DNA from 2 places in the Lactococcus sp. KTH0-1S genome. Region 2 is predicted to be linked to the other one. Evidence: predicted binding sites of a transcription regulator. Region 2 holds the regulator's gene; the other holds the start of a gene.
What was found. The regulator Rex, encoded in region 2, represses fermentation and respiration genes when NADH is low (regulators of the CRP and FNR family bind a similar motif). The targets are predictions, from matches to a motif close to TTGTGAANTANTTCACAA.
Positions count from the first base shown of each region.

Region 1: a site for Rex is predicted at 6,747-6,764, ahead of adhE (bifunctional acetaldehyde-CoA/alcohol dehydrogenase). Genes of this name have one in related genera too.

Region 1 is NZ_CP195165.1:2,229,849-2,240,255, reverse strand. Features, by position in the region: gene ACRYLU_RS11030 (KxxxW-cyclized peptide pheromone) at 263-376, shown strand; gene ACRYLU_RS11025 (radical SAM protein) at 444-1,046, shown strand; gene ACRYLU_RS11020 (SPASM domain-containing protein) at 1,110-1,763, shown strand; gene ACRYLU_RS11015 (MFS transporter) at 1,760-2,899, shown strand; gene ACRYLU_RS11010 (Rgg/GadR/MutR family transcriptional regulator) at 3,010-3,867, shown strand; gene adhE (bifunctional acetaldehyde-CoA/alcohol dehydrogenase) at 3,952-6,663, opposite strand; gene ACRYLU_RS11000 (lactonase family protein) at 6,895-7,920, opposite strand; gene rpsB (30S ribosomal protein S2) at 8,279-9,046, shown strand; gene tsf (translation elongation factor Ts) at 9,168-10,196, shown strand; gene ezrA (septation ring formation regulator EzrA) at 10,401-10,407, shown strand, end outside.
Region 2 is NZ_CP195165.1:1,036,226-1,046,632, forward strand. Features, by position in the region: gene ACRYLU_RS05120 (response regulator transcription factor) at 1-682, shown strand, start outside; gene ACRYLU_RS05125 (DUF2127 domain-containing protein) at 702-1,217, shown strand; gene ACRYLU_RS05130 (sensor histidine kinase) at 1,221-2,546, shown strand; gene ACRYLU_RS05135 (phosphatase PAP2 family protein) at 2,553-3,209, shown strand; gene glmS (glutamine--fructose-6-phosphate transaminase (isomerizing)) at 3,390-5,204, shown strand; gene radC (RadC family protein) at 5,335-6,015, shown strand; gene ACRYLU_RS05150 (redox-sensing transcriptional repressor Rex) at 6,102-6,752, opposite strand; gene ACRYLU_RS05155 (Spx/MgsR family RNA polymerase-binding regulatory protein) at 6,978-7,370, shown strand; gene ACRYLU_RS05160 (ABC-F family ATP-binding cassette domain-containing protein) at 7,548-9,455, shown strand; gene ACRYLU_RS05165 (hypothetical protein) at 9,727-10,407, shown strand, end outside.

The DNA of each region.
Region 1 (10,407 bases), 1.2 Mb from region 2:
CAAAAGATAAATAAAATAAATTTTTTTATAAAAAGTTTAGAATTGGGGTTTTGAAAGTAAAAACTGGAGATAGAGTAATAAAAATAAAGAAGAAAAAAAGAGAGCCAATATAGTAACAACGTGGGTTTTCTCATGAACTTAACAATTAATAGAGTTTTGGCATATATTCCAAATAAAATTTATACTATCAATAATTTTGATAAAATAACAGATACCAATTGAATCAAAATTGGTATCTGTCTATATTAAAAGGAGATTTATTATGCAAAAAGAACTTAAAGAACAATCAACCAAACCAGAGCTTTTGGCAATGCTTAAAAACGTATTGGAAAATAGTTCAATGGCTAAGGGAGATGGATGGGCTGCTAGCAAATAAAATTTGATAGCAGAATTGGCGACGTTTAGTCGCCTTTTTTTGAGTAATATTTAGAAAGGATGTTAATATGTACGTTTTATCAGATGAATTATTATTTAGAGTTGAGAAAAACGGCGGAATTTTAATAAATAAAAATAATTTTAGCAGATTAGAATTGTCAGAAAGTGAGTCTATTTTTTTATCTTTAGTAAAAGAAATGGGAAAAGAAAAAGCATTTAACGAATACATAAAATATTTTAATGCTGATTCTCTAACAAAAATTTTACGAGAAAAAATTTATAAAAAAGGAGAGATAGAAGAAAAAGAGGTATCTTCTTTCTCAATTATTAATAAAATACAAAGTAAGATTAAAGAGCTGAAAAAATTAAATCAAATGAGTTTTCCGCTAGAGTTAGTGATTTATCCTAGTATGTATTGCAATCTTCATTGTGGCTTTTGCTTTCTTGCAAACAGAGAAGACGAAAATGTTCATCTTGCAGATGATTGGAAAAAGATTTTAAGTCAAGCAAAAGAAAATGGAATTTTATCATTTTCTATATTAGGTGGGGAGCCAACGAAATATAAAGACATAGATAATCTTTTAAAAATTATTGATTCATTGAAAGTAGTGACAACAATAACAACAAATGGTCAAGAGATAAAAAAATCAACAATAGATATTATTTGTTAATCTGATTATATTACCCCAGTTATATCTCTTGAATCAATAGATGATTTTAAAAATTTTGAACTCATGGGTACAAGGGCAAAAAGAGGAATAGAATTAATAAAGCTTTTTCATGAAAGAAAAAAGAAAGTCAGATTAAATACGGTTTATTCTAATCAAAGTGAAGAGGATATTATGGAGCTCTTGAAGTTTGCGATTAAAAACGAAATTGACCGTTTTTCTATTGCGGACTACTCCGAAGTGACTGGTTTTACAAAAATAACAAAAATATACAATATATCAGACCTGAGAAAATTAGAAGAAAAAGTTAGAAGATATCTACTAGATAATAAAATAGATAATTTCAATTTTTCAGTTGAAGGATGTTTTTATTTTACGGCTTTTCCAGAGTTAATTGAGGAGGGAAAAAATCTATCGGAATTTGAAAATATGTATTTTGGTTGTAGAGCGAAGCATACGAAAATGGAGATTTTATCTAACGGGGATGTCTTACCTTGTATTGCATTTTTAGGTGAAAAGCATACTTCCAATGCTTTTCATCAAACATTGGCTGAAATATGGAAAAACGATTCAAATTATACAGAAGTTAGAGAATTTAAAACAGAAAATAAAGATTGTTTAAAGTGCTCAATGTTAAGAATTTGCGAGGGGGGATGCTATCCCAAATTACAAAGAACATTAAATCCTAACTTTACGAAAGATAAAACTTGTCAGCTATGAAAATCATAATCAAATATAAACAACTTTTTCTATTTAAACTCTTTTTGTCCCTCCTTCCCTATTTTTTTATTAGCATATTAATTATGAATGCTTTGGGTTATAGATATTCTGAGATTATGATTATTAGTGCAATGACGCAAATAATAGGAGTGATTTTAAATCTACCGCTAGGTATTTATGCTGAACAAAAAAATAGAAAAAAAGTATTATTACTTAATAATATTTTGTCAATTATTGCTTTTACCCTATTTTTATTTGAAAAATTTTATTTAGCAATCTTAGCAGCGGTCATACTTGGGATATCAGAAGCTCTATCTTCTGGAGTAATGCAAACTTTTTCTTATGAACAATTTCCAGATGATGTTACATATCGCAAATATCTTGAAGGCAGCAGTTCAATACAATATCTTGCAATATCAGTGATGACAATTATCACACCAGCCATACTACATTTCAATCGTTTTTTACCAATCATAATATCAGTAGCATTTATTGTTTTTTCAACCATTTTTTTATGTTTTATAAAATTAGAAAAAAGAGAAGAAAAACAAGAAGAAAAAATAACTATTAATATAAGGACATTACGAAAGGGATTAAAAGTATCGTCTAAGCTAAACTTATTCATTTTATTAGGAATAACTGTCACAACACTCATCATGTCTGTCAATAGTTGGAGTAGTATTTTATTGAAATATCATTATTTTCCACTTAAGTATTTAGGGCTTGTTTTGTTTACTTTTAATGTATGTATGGCAATTGGGAGTCGAATAAAGTGGAAAAAATTATCGATAGTTATGCTATTACCATTAATATCAATTCTTTTATTTTTTACAAAATCGGTATTTACTACTATTGTTTTATTTTCTATTTTTAGATTAATAAATGGTGGCTATAATAACTTTTTCATTGGGGAATTTAATAAACTAATAAAAAATAATCGAGTAGTTTTCTGGTCAATATATGATACATTTTTATCTCTGTTTTTTATTTTTGCTGATTTATCAAGCGGTCTAATTGCCCAAAATTTAACTGTAGAATTTATTTATTTAATATTTGGTCTGATTTCCTTACTTATTCTCCTAATTTATCTTTTAGCTAGAAAAAATATTTATTTTAGAAAAATAAAAAACTACTGACAGAAAAGCTGTCAGTAGTTTTTTTATCTAGTTTACAAGCTAAAAGCAAAGTTGTATAATAATTTCAAATAATTTAATAAATTTGGAATATATGACAAAGGGAAAATGAAATGGAAAAAAATTTAAAAACCGGAATAATAATTGCTTTTATCAGAGAAACGAAGCATCTGAAATTAAAAGAAATGACTGGTGGCGATTTTTCAGAATCTCAGCTCGCAAAATTTGAAAAAGGAGAAACAGAGATTACGGTGGGTAAACTATTTACCGTTTTAGAAAACTCAAATGTCTATTTAGATGAATTTCAAAACCTTTATAACGAATATGAACAATCAGATGAATACAACTACCGTCACGAGTTGGCTGTGGCTTATGCGCAAAAAAATATCAAAGTAATAAAGGAAATTCAAAATTTTTGGGAAGAAAAATGCCAACAGAAACCTGATAATAAATTTTATCAGATTAATAAAATAGTGGTTAAAATCAACTTAGCAATGGCAAAAGGTTCTACTGTTTTTAAGGAAGATACTGACTTTTTGATGAACTACCTTGAATCTATCAGCGAATGGGGACGCTATGAACTATGGATTTTTGGGAATTGTCTTCGACATTTTGATGATAATGCTTTAGAGTATTATGGAATGCAAATTTTAGGAAAAGCAAATTATTATCACTCAATTCATCTCAATCAGCAGATCGTAATAAGAACATTTTTAAATCTTATTGATACTTGGTTACGTCGAGAAAATTTGATGCAAGCTTTTAAATATATCAATCACTTAAATGAAATAGGAATAAGTATCAATTTTTTCTATGAAAAAATTATTTTAAAATATCATGAAGCTCATTATAAAGTATTGCAAAAACAAAACGGAGCGATTGAAGAAATGAAAAAACACGCGCAAACCTTGGGAGATTACGGTTACTCAGTAGAAGCAAAAGCTCTTTTTGAAGAAATTGAAAAATTATAATCCTTTGACATTAATTTATATTCTATTAAAAAAGCGCCCAGATAAATTTATATGGGCGTTTTAATTACTTTCATCAATAGATTATTAGTATTGGTCTAACAAGAGTTGTTTAATCTCATCAATTCTTGGTTGACGAGGATTAGCAGGAGTACATTGATCATCATAAACAAGGTCAGCCAATTTATCAAGTTCACGTTCAAGGTGAGCTTTATCGACACCATTTCCTGAAAGGGTGATATTAATATCAATGCTATCAGTCAGTTTCTTAAGTTCAGCAACCAGAGCTTGCACAGCTTTTTCATCTGAATCATCTTTATCAGCAAATCCCATGAAGCGTGAAATTTCAGCGTAGTCCTCTTGAGCACGATATGTTTCATAACGTGGGTAAGGGGTACGTTTAACGTTTCCTGTTACAGCGTTAAATTTAATGACATGTGGCATAGCAATGGCGATGGCAAGACCATGAGGAAGTCCAAATTCACCACCAATTTTATGAGCAAGTGAGTGGTTAATTCCAAGGAAAGCATTAGCGAAGGCCATACCAGCGAGTGTTGCAGCATTGTGCATGTTTTCGCGGGCTTTTTGCCCTTCTTTAGTTGGATGCGCTGGGTCATAATGATAAGACTCAGTCAAGTTTTCAAAGATAAGTTTGATCGCTTGAAGTGAAATTGGTTTTGTATAGTCAGAGGACATAACAGAAACGTAAGATTCAAGCGCGTGTGACATCGCATCAATACCAGACCAAGAAACAGTACGTTTTGGTACAGTCATAACAAACTCAGGGTCAACAATGGCAACTTGTGGTGTTAATTGGTAGTCAGCAAGTGGGTACTTAACATGAGTTTCATCATCAGTGATAACTGCAAATGGAGTCACTTCAGAACCAGTACCAGAAGTAGTAGGAATTGCAACCATTTGTGCTTTATGTGGATGGTAGAATTTAATAATACGTTTACGAATATCGACAAATTTTTGAGCTAATTCTTGGAAAAGTTCTTTCAAACTTGCATCATCAGAAAGGTCAGCTTCACCACGAGCATCATATTCATAAATCAAACGACCAATCTTACCAGCATCGAGAGCAGAACCACCACCAAGACAGATGACAGTGTCAGGTTCAAATTGTTTCATTTGACGAGCGATTGCAATTGCTTCGCTCAAAGTTGGGTCAGGTTGAACAGAACCATAAATGCTTGTTTCAACTTGAGTTGGGCGGATAGCAAGTTGTTCCAAAACTTTATCAACGAAACCAAATTTAACCATACCAGGGTCAGCAACGATGAAAGCTTTGTGGACGTGTGGCAATTCTTGTAAGTAAGAAATTGCATTTTTTTCGTAGTAAATTTCTTTTGGCAAACGAACCCATTGTGGGCGATTACGACGTTTAGCCACTGTTTTAACATTCAATAGATCGTATGTACTCAAATTGTGTGAAAGTGAATTTTTCCCCCATGAACCAGTTCCAAGTGTAAGTGATGGACGCATTGCATCAGTATAGATATCTCCGACCCCACCAATAGAATCTGGTTGGTTAACGAGGATACGAGAAGCTTCAACTTTTTCGCCATATTCTTTAACGAATGGATCATCCATTGCACCGATTTGAATTGCAGCATTATGTCCAGCACCTTGATAAGCAAGTAAGTTACGTACAATCTCAATTCCTTCTTCACGTGTTTCAGCTTTGTAGATTGAAAGTAAAGGAGAAAGTTTTTCAGAAGAAAGTGCTTCACCAATATTCTTCTTATCAAGTTCAAAAAGAAGGACATCTTTATCTTTAGGAACTTTGACACCAGCTTGTTCAGCGATCCATTGACCAGAACGACCGGCAACAGGACCAGTTACTCCAAAACCTTCACCAGCACGTTCAACAAAAACGAAACTTTCAATAGCTTTGTAGTCTTTTTTTGGAACCATATAAGCGCCTTGTTCTTGCATTTTAGCAATAAATTCATCATAAACTGAAGCATCAATAACAGCTGAATTTTCAGTGGCACAAATCATCCCATTATCAAAACGTTTTGAAAGCAAAAGATCTTCAACAGCACGTTCGATATTTGCAGTAGCATCGACATAAACAGCACCATTACCAGCTCCAACACCAAGTGAAGGGTTACCAGATTTGAGTGCGGCGTTTACCATTCCTGGGCCACCAGTTGCAAGGATTGTTGCAAGTCCACGGTTTTGAATCAAGGCGGTAGTCATGTCAAGGCTTGGTACTTCAATCCATTGAATGAAGTCTTCCGGTGCACCAGCTTCAATTGCAGCATCGTAAACGATTTTTGCTGCATGGCTTGAACATTTTTGAGCTTGTGGGTGGAAAGCGAAAACAATAGCATTACGTGTTTTTGCAGTCAATAAAGATTTAAAGATTGCTGTTGATGTTGGATTAGTTGTTGGAACGATACCAGCAAGTACACCGAGAGGGCTTGCGATTTCAACAGATCCAGCAACCTTGTTTTCAGAAATGACACCAACGGTTTTGTCATTTTTAATTGCGTTATAAACAGATTCAGAAGCAAAGTGGTTTTTGGTATCTTTGTCTTCGACAACACCACGACCAGTTTCGTTAACGGCTTCATGAGCGAGTTCTAGAGAATGTTTGCTTGCTGCAAGAGCCATTGCAGCGACAATAGTATCGACTTGAGTTTGTGTATATCCTTCAAATTTAAGAACAGCAGCTTGTGCTTTTTTGACTAATTTGTCAGTATAAGCAACAGCTTCTTGGAATTTTGCGGCTTTTTCTTCAGCGCTTAACACTTTCTTTGCAGCTGGAGCGGCTTTTTTAGTTGCCATATTTGTAGGTTCTCCTTTGTGATTTCATTCACTTTCTTTTACGTGAATAGTTTAACAAAGTTTTTTATAGATGTCAAGCAATATTGTGATAATTTTTACAAAAATGCTCATCGAAAGTTTAGAAAACGGTTTATAACAAGCTTTATTGAAGAAAAAAAGATTGCCAATTCTTTGAGAGGAATTAGCAATCTTTTCTAGTTTATCAGTCGAACTTTGTGAAAAAATAAATTTTTATAGTGGTAAAACGCAAGTGATTTCAGGAGCGTAAAAATCTTTTTGTTCCAAAGTTAAAGTACCGGTTTTTTTATCTCGTAAGAAAAGAGATAGATTATCAGATTCTTGATGAGCGACAATGATATAATTTTCAGTTTTGTTGAAATTAAAATCACGAGGGATACGACCTTCAGTATTTGTCCAGCCAATCGTTTCAAGTTTTGTACCGAGAGGACTTACTTTGTAAGTTGTCAAAGAATCATGTCCGCGATTAGAAGTATAGAGGAATTTACCGTCAGATGAAATACGGATGGCAGCAACACCATTTGCTCCATGATAACCTTCAGGTAGGGTGCTAATTGTTTGAAGACGAGCAAAACGTCCTTTTTCTTCATTATAACTTAAAACTTCGATTGTTGAATTTAACTCTCCAACTAAATAAGCGATTTTACCATTTGGATGGAAAGTAATATGACGAGCACCCATTCCTTTTTCTGCACGATAAATTGTAGCGATATTGAGCTTACCTTCACCAATGACATCATAAACAGTGACCTCATCTGTTCCCAAATCACAGGTGACAAGGCGTCCGTCAGGAGTTAAATCAGAATAATGAACGTGTGAGCTAGCTTGTTCAGGACGTGGTCCAGAACCAGTATGTTTAACTGTATCCATTAATCGGAGTGAGCCATTAGCTTGAATCTTATAAACACGAACTTCTCCAAGATGATAGTTCGCTCCGTAAACTAATTGGCGCGCTTCGTCCACGGCAACATAGCAGAGTGGAGCTCCCGTGGTTGTGACATTTCCGAGATGAGTGGCAGTTTCGCCATCAAAATCAAAGGCGGCGATTCCTCCACCATTACTATCTGCTGCGCAAGTATAGAGGTGTCCCTTTTCATCGAGAGTGATATAAGTGGGGTTTTGAACCGCAGCGACTTCATTTAATGATGATAATTCAGCAGCTTTAGTGTCCAAAAGAACACTATAAACGCCTTTAGATACACGTTTTGTATAGCCGCCTAAAAGGATTTTTTCTTTCATATTTCTCTCCTCACAAACTAATTTATTTACTATAATTATTTTATCACAAAAAAAGCGGTTTCAGCAAAAATATTAATTTTTTTCTTAGAAAAAAGTTTGAAAACTTACTCTTTTAGTGATTATAGAGTCTAAATTAACAATTAGATTTGTCAGACAATAGGAGTGGCTAGAAAAATAGATTTACTGAACAATAGAAGCATGAATAGATACTTGCAAAAATAGGTCAAACAATGTATAATGATAGAGTTGCTATGCAACCATCTCGCATTTCGTCTCGACAAAGTCGTAGTGTACGCAAGTATTGCGGCTGCGGATGACAGATGAAAGAGGAAAAACTATTTTAAAAGGAGACATTAACATGTCAGTTATTTCAATGAAACAACTTCTTGAAGCTGGTGTTCACTTCGGTCACCAAACTCGTCGTTGGAACCCGAAAATGAAACCATACATCTTCACAGAACGTAATGGTATCCACGTTATCGACCTTCAAAAAACTGTAAAACTTGTTGACGATGCTTACAACTATGTAAAAAACGCTTCACAAGAAGGTGCAGTAGTTCTTTTTGTTGGTACTAAAAAACAAGCTGCAGAAGCAGTTAAAGAAGAAGCTCTCCGCGCTGGTCAATACTACGTAAACCACCGTTGGTTGGGTGGTATGCTCACTAACTGGAACACTATCCAAACACGTGTGACACGCCTTAAAGAAATCAACAAAATGGAAGAAGAAGGAACTTTCGAAGTTTTACCTAAGAAAGAAGTAGTTCTTCTTAACAAAGAACGCGAACGCCTTGAAAAATTCATCGGTGGTATCGCTGATATGCCTCGTATTCCAGATGTTATCTACATCGTTGACCCACATGCTGAACAAATCGCAGTTAAAGAAGCTAAAACTTTGGGAATCCCAGTTGTAGCAATGGTTGACACAAACGCAGATCCAGAACCAATCGACGTAGTTATCCCTGCAAATGATGATGCTATCCGTGCTGTTAAATTGATTACAGCTAAAATGGCAGACGCTATCATTGAAGGACGTCAAGGTGAAGATGCAGCGGAAGATTTCGTAGCAGAAGAAGCAGCTTCAGAAGAATCACTTGAAGAACTTGCTGAAATCGTTGAAGGTAAATAATTTTAACTTCAACTTATACTAATTAAGTAACTACAACAGGCGAGGCCTTACGCCTCACCTGTTTTTTTAAATAAAACTACTGTCAATACTGACAGAAAAAAACACATAGGAGATTTACAAAATGGCAGTAACAGCAGCTCAAGTAAAAGAATTACGTGAAAAAACTGGTGCAGGAATCATGGACGCTAAACGCGCTCTTGTTGAAACTGACGGAAATATGGAAGCAGCAGCAGAACTTCTTCGTGAAAAAGGGATTGCGAAAGCAGCTAAAAAAGCTGATCGTGTAGCCGCTGAAGGACTTACAGGAATTGCCGTAAACGGAAATGTTGCAGCGATTGTTGAATTGAACTCAGAAACAGACTTCGTAGCTAAAAATGATCAATTTGTTGCCTTGGTTAAAGAAACAGCAGAACTTATTGCGTCTAAAAAACCAGCAACTAACGAAGAAGCATTGGCACTTGAAACAGCTTCAGGGATTACTCTTGAAGCAGAACTTGTTCAAGCGACTGCTACAATCGGAGAAAAAATCACTTTCCGTCGTTTTGCAGTAATTGAAAAAACTGATGCTCAACACTTTGGAGCTTACCAACATAACGGTGGTAAAATTGGGGTTGTTTCTGTCGTTGAAGGTGCAGATGAAACACTTGCTAAGCAAGTATCAATGCATATTGCTGCAATGAACCCTACTGTTCTTTCAGCTGATGAACTTGATTCAGAATTTGTTAAAGCTGAATTAGCACAAATGAACCACAAGATTGATGAAGACAACGCTAGCCGTGTACTTGTTAACAAACCAGAACTTCCACACCATGAATTTGGTTCTAAGAGCCAATTGACAGAAGAAGTTCTTGCAGCAGCGAAATCTTCATTTGAAGAAGAACTTAAAGCTGAAGGAAAACCAGAAAAAATCTGGGACAAAATTCTTCCAGGTAAAATGGCTAAATTCATCGTTGACAATACAAAAGTTGACCAACAATTTGCTCTTCTTGCACAACTTTACATCATGGATGACAGCAAAACAGTCGAAGCTTTCCTTGAATCAAAAGGAGCTAAAGCAATTGCATTCATACGTTTTGAAGTTGGTGAAGGAATTGAAAAAGCTGAAACAGACTTTGCAGCAGAAGTTGAAGCGGCAAAAGCAGGCCTTTAATTTAATTAAAAAGCAGCCTCTGGAGGTTGCTTTTTTTATTTTGAAAATAAAAAACGGCTTTTCGGTTAGAAAACTAAGAAAATAGTGTATTTCTTTGACGCAATATGCTATAATTATATTTGAGATTTTCTATCTATTTAAAATCTATCTAACCTAAGTAATTAAACTATTTTTAAGTAATTAAATCATTTTATGGAGTAAAGCATGTCAA
Region 2 (10,407 bases):
CTACCATGTTTTGATTGTTGAAGACGAACCGAGTCTCTCTGATTATGTCAAAAAAGAGTTGATTTTTGAAGATTATCAAGTTTCAACCGCCTTTGATGGTCTTTCTGCTTTGGAAATATTTGAAACTGCTAAGCCTGCTATTGATGTTGTTTTGCTTGATTGGATGATTCCAAAATTAGACGGCTTGACAGTGTTACGTCGAATGAAAAAAATTCAGCCCGATGCGCCAATTATCTTCTTGACTGCGCGCGATTATATTGGAGATAAAGTTGCCGGTCTTGATGCGGGAGCAGATGATTATATTACTAAACCTTTTGAAATTGAGGAGTTATTGGCTCGGCTGAGGTTGATTTTTAGGAAATGGTCAAATTCTTTTTCCAAGGTCTATGAACTTGATTACTTAAAAGTTGATTTAAGTGCTCATACAACGGAAGTGGCTGGTAAAACAGTCAATTTGACTCAAAGAGAATTTTCTTTGTTAAGCTATTTTTTAGAACATCGTGGTATAGTGGTAAGTCGAGCAGATATTTTGGATGATGTATGGGGCATGGATTTTGACGGTCAGGAAAATACCGTGGATGCTTATGTTCGTTACCTTCGTGCCAAAATTGATTTGCCAAATCATAAATCTCTCATTGAAACCGTTCGTGGTATAGGTTATCGTTTAAATAACGAAAACTGAGAGAGGAAAAGAGGGAGCCATGAATAAAGTGAAAAATAAAGAAGAATTATTAGATGTTAGTTTTAACACAATGCTTCTGGGTAAAAGTATTTTTGCTTTTGTTGAATTTATATCAGGTTTACTTTTAATCTTTGTTCCACTTGATTTAATTAAAGCAACTATTCACCATCTTGCACTGGCTATTTCTCTAAGCCCGCTCTCTACGATGATTACAAATGCAGGAGAAAGACTGACCAATGACGCTACTTTATTTGCTATTGTATATTTACTTTTACATGGTGCATTAAAGTTGGTGACGTTGGCTCTGCTCTGGAAAAAGATTCTATGGTCATACCCCTTATCAATATTACTTTTAGTTGGTTTTATTCTTTATCAAATCTTTGAATTTTTTAATCATGGGTCAATTTCAATGCTCGTTTTATGTGCGGTTGACGTATTGATGATTATTTTAACCTTATTAGAATACCGTAAGTTAAAAACACATATTTCAAAAGAGGGCTCATACTCTTCCTTAAAAAATAGTAAAGTAAATTAGTAAATGAAAGAAATAGAATCAAAAACAAGTGCCAAAATTATTACCGATACTTTTGTCCGTATTTTCTTAATTTTTAGTCTGTTGATTACAATCATTGTTTCCGGAATTGTTGCATTTACAAGTTTACAAATACGTAAGAGTGAGGGAGCGGCACTTTTAAATTCCGTTCAAACCGCAGCAACTAATGGGCAAGTGAATTGGGATGAATTTAAACTTGATAGTGAAAAAGACGAAAAAGCTACATTTGTTCGACTGACAAGTCCTTCAGGTCAAAGAGAAGAAAGTCAAGGAACAACAAATTTTTTAAAATCACGAAAATCTTGGGGGAGTTTTAGTCTATTAAGAGATGATATCTTTTTATATAGTTCAAAAGCTTCTAAAAATGGAACCAAAGCCGAATTATGGTTGAATATAAATGTTGTAGTTAAATCAATGATTAGAGCGATATTAGTTATTATTGCTGTCATGATTTTCCTCTTTTTCCTTGCTTTGATTTTAATTCAAAAAGCGGCCAGAACGATTAGTCAGCCTTTGACAGATATTGTGGTGGCAACTGATGGAAAGGATGTTAAACAAGTTCCTGTCAGTAAAAATCCTCTTGAAGTTCATCAGTTAAGTCAAAGTTTCAATCGTTTGCTCAATCGACTGAATCAAAAAATTGAGAATGAGCAACAATTTGTCTCGGATGCTTCACATGAGTTAAGAACACCAGTTGCTGCAATTCGTGGACATGTGAATTTACTCAAAAGACGTTGGCATGAACATCCAGAAATTGTTGATGAGTCACTTTCCTATATTGACGAAGAATCAATGAGAATGAAAGTTTTAATCGAAAATTTACTGACCATTTCTAGAGGAAATCATTTAGAAATGAAAAAAGAAAGAATTAACTTAAGTAAATTTACTGACAAAGTGGTCAGTGAAATTCAACCCGCGCTAAGACAAAAAATAAACTTTGATATCCAAACAGATTTATTTGTCAGCATAGATAAAATGACGCTATACAAAATTATTATTATCTTTCTTGAAAATGCTGGAAAATATTCACCTTCCAACTCAGAAATTACAATAAATATTACTTTGGAAAATCATCAAGTTGATTTTCAGGTTGCTGACGAAGGTATTGGCGTTCCAGAAGAAGAAAAAGATAATATTTTTGAACGATTTTATCGAATTGATAAATCCCGTTCAAGTGAAATTCCTGGAACAGGACTTGGTTTGGCAATTGCGAAGGAATATGCACAATTGAATGATGCCAAAGTCTTTGTTTCAAATAATTCTCCGAAAGGGTCAATTTTTCATCTCCTAATGGAGTCTATAGAAAACTAATTAATTATGAATAAAAAAATCTATTATATTTCGGGTGCTATTACCACCCTTGCCTTTTTAATTTTAACGCTCTTTGTTAAAATTGATTTTACTCATGGTCCATTTCCTTTTGATCGGCCAATTCAAACTTGGGCTTTTCATTTGCAAAGCTCCTCAGGGCTCACTTACTTTTTCTCTCATATGACAAATATTTTTGGAGATAAAGGTGGAATAATTGTCGCAGTTCTACTTGCTTTGGTTTTATATCTTCTCTTTAAACAGAAAGAAGCGACAATCTGGTTTGCGGTAACAGTTGTTTTAAGCCTTGCTTTAAATACTGTTATTAAAGTAATTATTGGTCGAGAACGTCCTGATATTCATCGGTTAGCGGCTTTTGCCAATGAAGCTGGAAAAAGTTTTCCAAGCGGACATTCCATTTTTGCAACAATTATTTTTGGAAGTATTTTCTTTATCTGTCTAGGAAAACTTAAAAATTGTTCTTCTAAAATTTTATTAGGCATTTTATGTATTATATTAATTGCGTTAGTAATGTTTTCAAGAATTTTTGTAGGGGTACATTATCCAAGTGATACAATAGGCGGATTTCTCGAAGGAATTAGTATTCTATTACTTACTTATCCCACATACATTAAGTATCAAGAAAAATCTAAAAAAACCAATTGATATCAATTGGTTTTTATTAATGTCGAAAATAAATTATACCAATTATCGTCTTTTTGAGTTTTATTAGAAGTTTTATACTTGACAATGACAAATAAGTGTAATATAATGCTATTTATAAATAAATATTAGAAAATTAATTAACTATACCAATTTCAAAGGTGAGTTAAATGGAGCTTTATTATGTGTGGGATTGTTGGTGTTGTAGGTAGTAAAAATGCAACTGATATTTTGATGCAAGGACTAGAAAAACTTGAATATCGTGGTTATGATTCAGCAGGTATTTTTGTAAATGGTCAAGAAACAGCAGCAAAATTAGTTAAATCTGTCGGACGTATTGCAGACTTAAGAGGAAAGTTAGGGATTGATGTTTCAGGAACAGCCGGCATTGGTCACACACGTTGGGCTACTCATGGTAAACCAACGGAAGACAATGCTCATCCACATACTTCAACATCAGGTCGCTTTATTTTAGTACATAATGGTGTGATTGAAAATTTTGTTGAACTTAAAAACGAATTTTTGATGAATGATACTTTTAAAGGACAAACCGATACTGAAATTGCGGTTCATTTAATTGCTAAATTTGCTGAAGAAGGATTATCAACACTTGAAGCATTCAAAAAAGCTCTAAGCTTAATTCAAGGTTCTTATGCCTTTGCTCTTATGGATCGCGAAGATGCAGAAGTGATTTATGTTGCCAAAAATAAATCACCATTATTAATCGGCCTTGGTGAAGGCTACAATATGGTCTGCTCAGATGCTATGGCGATGATTCGTGAAACGTCTGAATTTATGGAAATTCATGATAAAGAGCTTGTTGTGTTAACAAAGGATAATGTTACAGTTATGGATTACGAAGGCAATGTCCTTTCACGTGAGTCATACACAGCTGAACTTGATTTATCTGACATTGGGAAAGGAACTTATCCTTTCTACATGCTCAAAGAAATTGATGAACAACCAGCAGTTATGCGTAAACTCATTGCGAATTATGCAAATGAAGATGGAACAATGAAAGTCGATCAAGACATTATCAAAGGAATTCAAGAAGCTGATCGTATTTATATTATTGCCGCTGGAACGTCTTATCATGCAGGTTTTGGGGCAAAAATGATGCTTGAATCTTTGACAAATACACCAGTTGAACTTGGTCTTGCTTCAGAATGGGGCTATGATATGCCTTTGTTAAGCCAAAAACCATTCTTTATTTTCCTTTCACAGTCTGGTGAAACGGCTGACAGCCGTCAGGTTTTAGTAAAAGTAAATGAATTAGGACTTCCAAGCTTAACAGTTACAAATGTTCCCGGATCTACTTTATCACGCGAAGCAACTTATACAATGTTAATTGGTGCTGGACCAGAAATTGCAGTTGCTTCAACCAAAGCATATACAGGACAAATTGCAACTTTGGCTTTTCTTGCAAAGGCAGTTGGTGAGTCTGAAGGAGAAGTTAAAGCAAAAGAATTTGATTTAGTTAAAGAATTGTCTTTAGTTGCTCAATCAATTGAAGCCACTTTATCTGAAAAGGATGAAATTGCAGCAATTGTAGCTGACTTATTGCCAACTACTCGCAATGCCTTCTATATTGGTCGAAAACAAGATTATTATGTGGCAATGGAAGCTTCTCTCAAATTAAAAGAAATTTCTTATATTCAATGTGAAGGATTTGCTGCTGGAGAATTAAAACATGGAACGATTTCATTGATTGAAAAAGGAACTCCAGTACTTGCTTTAATTTCTAATAATGAAGAAGTAGCAGCTCATACGCGTGGAAATGTAATGGAAACAGTGGCTCGTGGAGCCTCAGCTATCACAATTGTTGAAGAAGGAGTGGCTCGTGAAGATGATACAATTGTTGTCAACCAAGTTCATCCTTATTTGTCAGCAATTTCAATGGTTATTCCAACACAATTAATTGCTTATTATGCGTCAATGCAACGTGGACTTGATGTTGATAAACCACGTAACTTAGCTAAAGCAGTAACAGTTGAATAAAAGTTACTGACAGAAATTTCTGTCAGTAAAATGATAACTTAAAATAAAAAGTTCTGAGATTCATCAGAACTTTTTTGTTTAATTAATCTTTTGTCAGTGACAAAAGCCGTATTTTTCCGTATATAATAGTATGTATGAACTAAGAGAAAATCAATATCCGATGCAACCTAGAGAACGCTTAGAATTTTTAGGAGAAGAGTGCTTATCTGATGTTGAGCTGTTAGCGATATTATTGCGGACAGGCACTAAGAAATACTCATCATTAAATTTGGCCTTAGAAATCCTTCAACATTTTGAAACTTTGGATAATTTGCGCAAAGCTTCGATTAATGAACTCAGAGAAATTTCAGGCATTGGACTGGCAAAATCCATTGAAATTCGAGCGATGATTGAATTTGGAAAAAGGATACAGACCACTAATAGAAAACGTTATGGTCAAGTTTTGAGTTCCAAAGAATATGGCTTGAGTCTTGCTTTTGAAATGCAAAATTTTGAACAAGAGCATCTTGTGGCGACTTATTTAGATGGTCAAAATCGAATTATTGAAAAAAAGACAATTTTTATAGGGGCGGTTAATCATGCAACTGCAAGCCCTAGAGAGATTCTTTATCATGCAATAAAAAATCTCTCAGTAGGACTGTTAGTTGCACATAATCATCCCTCAGGAAATTTACGACCCAGTCAGGCTGATAAAATATTTACTTACAAAATAAAAAAATCTTGTGAGGATGTGGGAATCAATTTTATTGATCATATTATTGTAGGGGCTGGTAATTATTTTAGTTTTCGGGAAGAAGAAATCCGAAAATGAAGGATTACATAATAAAAAACCATTTTTCAATTAAAAAGAAAGGAAAAGAACAGCCTATAAAAACTGTTCTTCTATTTTGTACTAATCTAGTCTTCTTGAGCTCCCATGAAAAATAGCAGTGTTTGCAGCTCCTTAGTTAAGTCAATTGATTGAACAACCACATCTGAAGGGACTTTCAAACGAATTGGGGCAAAGTTTAGGAAACCTTTGATACCAGCTTTGACTAGAGTGTCAACAACTTCTTGGGCATTTTCTTTGCGAACAGAGAGAATTGCTGTTTTGATATCCGATTTTTTAACATTTTTTTCTAAATCAGAAATATTATAAATTGGAATTCCATCATCTGTTTGTGTTCCAACTAATGGATTGCCAGAAATATCATAGGCTTGCGTGATTCTCATTTTGTTTCTATCTTGGAATTGATAATGGAGTAATGCACGACCGAGATTTCCGACACCAATTAGAGCGATATGCGTTTCTTGGTCTTGGCCAAGAAGTTCTCCAAAGAAATCACGGAGCACTTTCGTTTCATAGCCGTATCCACGTCGGCCTAATTCACCAAATAAAGAGAAATCTCGGCGAATTGTGGCAGCATCTACTCCGATTTTTTCTGAAATGAGTTGTGAATTTGTGCGTGTCACATTTTCTTCGACAAGACTTTTGAACAGTCGATAATACTGTGGCAGTCTTTTAGCAGTTGCTTTAGGCAAGCTTTTACTTGATTTATGATCAGTCATTGTTATACCTCAAAAATTTAATTCGATTTTATTAAAACTAATTAATATTTAGTTTCTTTGTGATAATTTTATCAAAAATTTGTGAAATTATCAAACAAAAGAAATGGAATAGTTGTCCAAAATGAGAAAATAATTATAATTCTAAAAAAATATTTATTTCCCCCTTTTAATTAAGGCGCTTTCATGTTAGAATAGAAATATGAAAAAAATAGATAGGGAGAAAATATGATTAAAATTTATCTTAGTGGTTCATGTTCATCTTGTAGAAAAGCTAAAAAATGGTTACGTAAACATCACATTGAATTTGAAGAAATTAATTTATCAAAAGATGTTATGGAAAAAGATGATTTAATCAAAATTTTATCCTTGACTGAAAACGGATTTGAGGATATAATTGCGACCCGAGGGAAAACATATGCCTCTTTAAATTATAATTTCGATGAATTAGGACTAGAAAAAGCTTTTGAATTAATTCAGGATAATCCACGTATTCTAAAACGACCATTAATTTTTGACGAGGACTGTCTATTGATTGGTTTTAACGAGGATGGAATCAGAGCGTTTATTCCACCAGAAGTTAGGAGAATTGAATTGCGTGAAAGATTAATTTTAGTCTAATATTAATTTTATTTTAGCTTATCAAATTTGGTAAGCTTTTTAATTTCAAGAATTTGGAAGAACTACAAAAAACTTGCCTTAAATGCTATAATAGAAGGACTGCTTTTCTATTATATGAAAAGGAAAAACGAAGTATTAAAAAATATGCTTTGAGATTTAACGAAGAGGATAAATATCATGATTTTACTGCAAGGGAATGGAATTGCACGCACTTTTGGTGGCGATGTTTTATTTGAAAATATCAATTTTAGTTTACAAGACCATTCAAGAATTGCCCTAGTTGGCCGAAATGGAGCTGGTAAGTCAACCTTGCTTAAAATTATTGCTGGAGTTGAAGAAGCGAGTCGCGGAACTGTATCCAAGACCAAAGATTTGACGATGAATTATTTAGCGCAAGATACTGGGCTGAATTCCTCAAGGACAATATTTGCCGAAATGCTCTCTGTTTTTGATTCGCTTCGCCAAATGGAAAAACAATTGCGCCAGATGGAATTGCAAATGGGAGAACTTGCTGGGGATGAATTGACAGCTTTGATGAAACGGTACGATGCTTTATCAGAAGAATTTCGGATGAAAAATGGATTTACTTATGAATCTGAAATTAAGTCTGTCTTAAATGGTTTTCGCTTTGATGAAACAATGTGGGAAAGAGAAATTTCAAGTTTATCGGGGGGGCAAAAAACGCGTTTGGCTCTTGCTAAGATGTTGCTTGAGAGACCACAACTTTTGATTTTGGATGAACCAACTAACCACTTGGATATTGAAACTTTAGCTTGGCTTGAAAATTACCTTAAAAATTACGAAGGTAGTTTATTAATTGTCAGTCATGACCGCTACTTTTTGGATAAAGTGGTTAATGAAGTCTTAGAATTATCTAGAGGAGAATTGACTCGTTTTTCTGGAAATTATTCTCGCTATGTTGAACAAAGAGAGCAAAAACTCTTGTTAGAACTCAAAAATTTTGAAAAACAACAAAAAGAAATTGCTAAATTAGAGGACTATGTTGCCAGAAATTTAGTTCGTGCTTCGACGACTAAAATGGCGCAATCGCGTCGTAAAAAGTTGGAGAAAATGGAGCGTTTAGACGCACCAACAAGTGATGACAAATCAGCCAATGTTACTTTTACTCCTGAAAAAACGTCTGGAAATGTTGTTTTAACCGTTTCAGAAGCAACGGTAGGTTATGAAGATAATCGTCTCTCTGGTCCGATTAACATTGACGAGCGTAAAGGTGAGTCCCTTGCTATTGTTGGGCCAAATGGAGTAGGTAAAACAACATTAATTAAGTCGATTGTTGGACAGATTCCATTTTTAGCAGGTCAAGCAAAATTGGGTGCCAATGTTACTTTGGGATATTATGACCAAGAACAAGGGAGATTGACTGCTTCAAATACTGTCTTAGACGAATTATGGAATGAGCATCGCTTACTTAATGAAGTTGAAATTCGCAATATGCTTGGAGCCTTTCTTTTTAGTGGAGATGACGTAAAGAAAACGGTTGGGATGCTTTCTGGTGGTGAAAAAGCCCGTCTTTTACTTGCTAAATTAGCAATGGATCATGATAACTTTTTAGTTTTAGATGAACCAACCAATCACTTGGATATTGATTCACGTGAGGTCTTGGAGAATGCTTTGATCGATTTTCCAGGAACAATCTTGTTTGTTTCTCATGACCGCTATTTCATCAATAGAGTAGCTACCAAAGTTTTAGAAATTGCTCCCGAAGGAAGTACAGAATTTTTGGGAGATTATGATTATTATGTTGAGAAAAAAGAAGAAGTACAAGCTGAGAGTAATTCTTCAGAAAATGGGGAGCCGATAGAAAGTTTAGCTCAACAAGATTTTACAGCTCAGAAAGAAGCTCAAAAGAATCGACGTAAAGTAGAGCGCGAAATCAAGGCTTGTGAAGAGAAACTAGCCGATTTGGAAGCAAAAATTGCAGCACTATTATTGGAAATGCAAGAAAATACCGCTGATTTTGTTAAATTAGGAGAGTTACAAGCTGAAATTGACCTCTTTAATGATGAAAAAGATGAGATAGAAATGACTCTTTTGGAAGCGATGGAAGAATTGGAAAATTTGTAAGTATTGTGAAGAGAATTTAGTGTAAATAAGCTAAAACGCGAAGCTTGAAAGCTTTGCGTTTTTTTTATCAAAAAAATTCCGAGATTTCGGAAAAAGTCTTTTCGGACATTTTGATTTGATATAATCAGTTTAGAAAATGATTCATGAATAATGAGTGTCGCTCACTCAGAATGGTAAAAGGAGGGTTAAAAATCTTGAAAGAAGAAATGTCACCGTAACAGTGATGCAAAATCTCTATTGATTTGCATCGCATCTCAAAAAGGAGAAAAATATGTCACATTTAAAAAATAATCTAGTATTTTCAAGTCTAACCATTTTACTCGTAACGGGTGGAAGTCTTGGACTTGCCCAATCTACACACAATAAGGTCTCATCACAAAAACTCGAAGCTAAAAATGTAAATCAAGTTTCAAACTATTCTGGTGATATTGACTTGTTGACAGTAAGCCAACCAACTACGCCAACGACGAATAATGGTCAAATTAATCAATACTTTATCAATCGTTTTGATAATGCTATATCTCTTTTAAATGGGAAATATGTTGTAAATCATAATGTGTTACCTCAAAATACAAGTGGTGAAGAAATAAATAAATTAAATGAATCAGTTAAAATTGCAAATCAACAACTTATCGTTGGAGCTCAAAAAATCGAAAAATCTGATATTGATGTTAAGGTTGTTCAAAAAGGAAATTCCATTATTTTAGCTGAAAACCCAACGACTTTGAAGAATTCTGCTACTTCTATGGCTACTAAACATGTAGGAGTAACAAAAGTTGAATTTCACTGGTATGGTGTGCGTTTGTTTTTAAGTAAAAATGATGTAAATAAAATTTTGAAGTATGGTCCTACATCTGTTTCAATTGCTACGATTTGGATGCCAACGACTTGGGTGGTTAAATTGGCAGCATCAGCCGCTGCAGCTTGTGGTTGGATGTCAAGTGTTAATGGA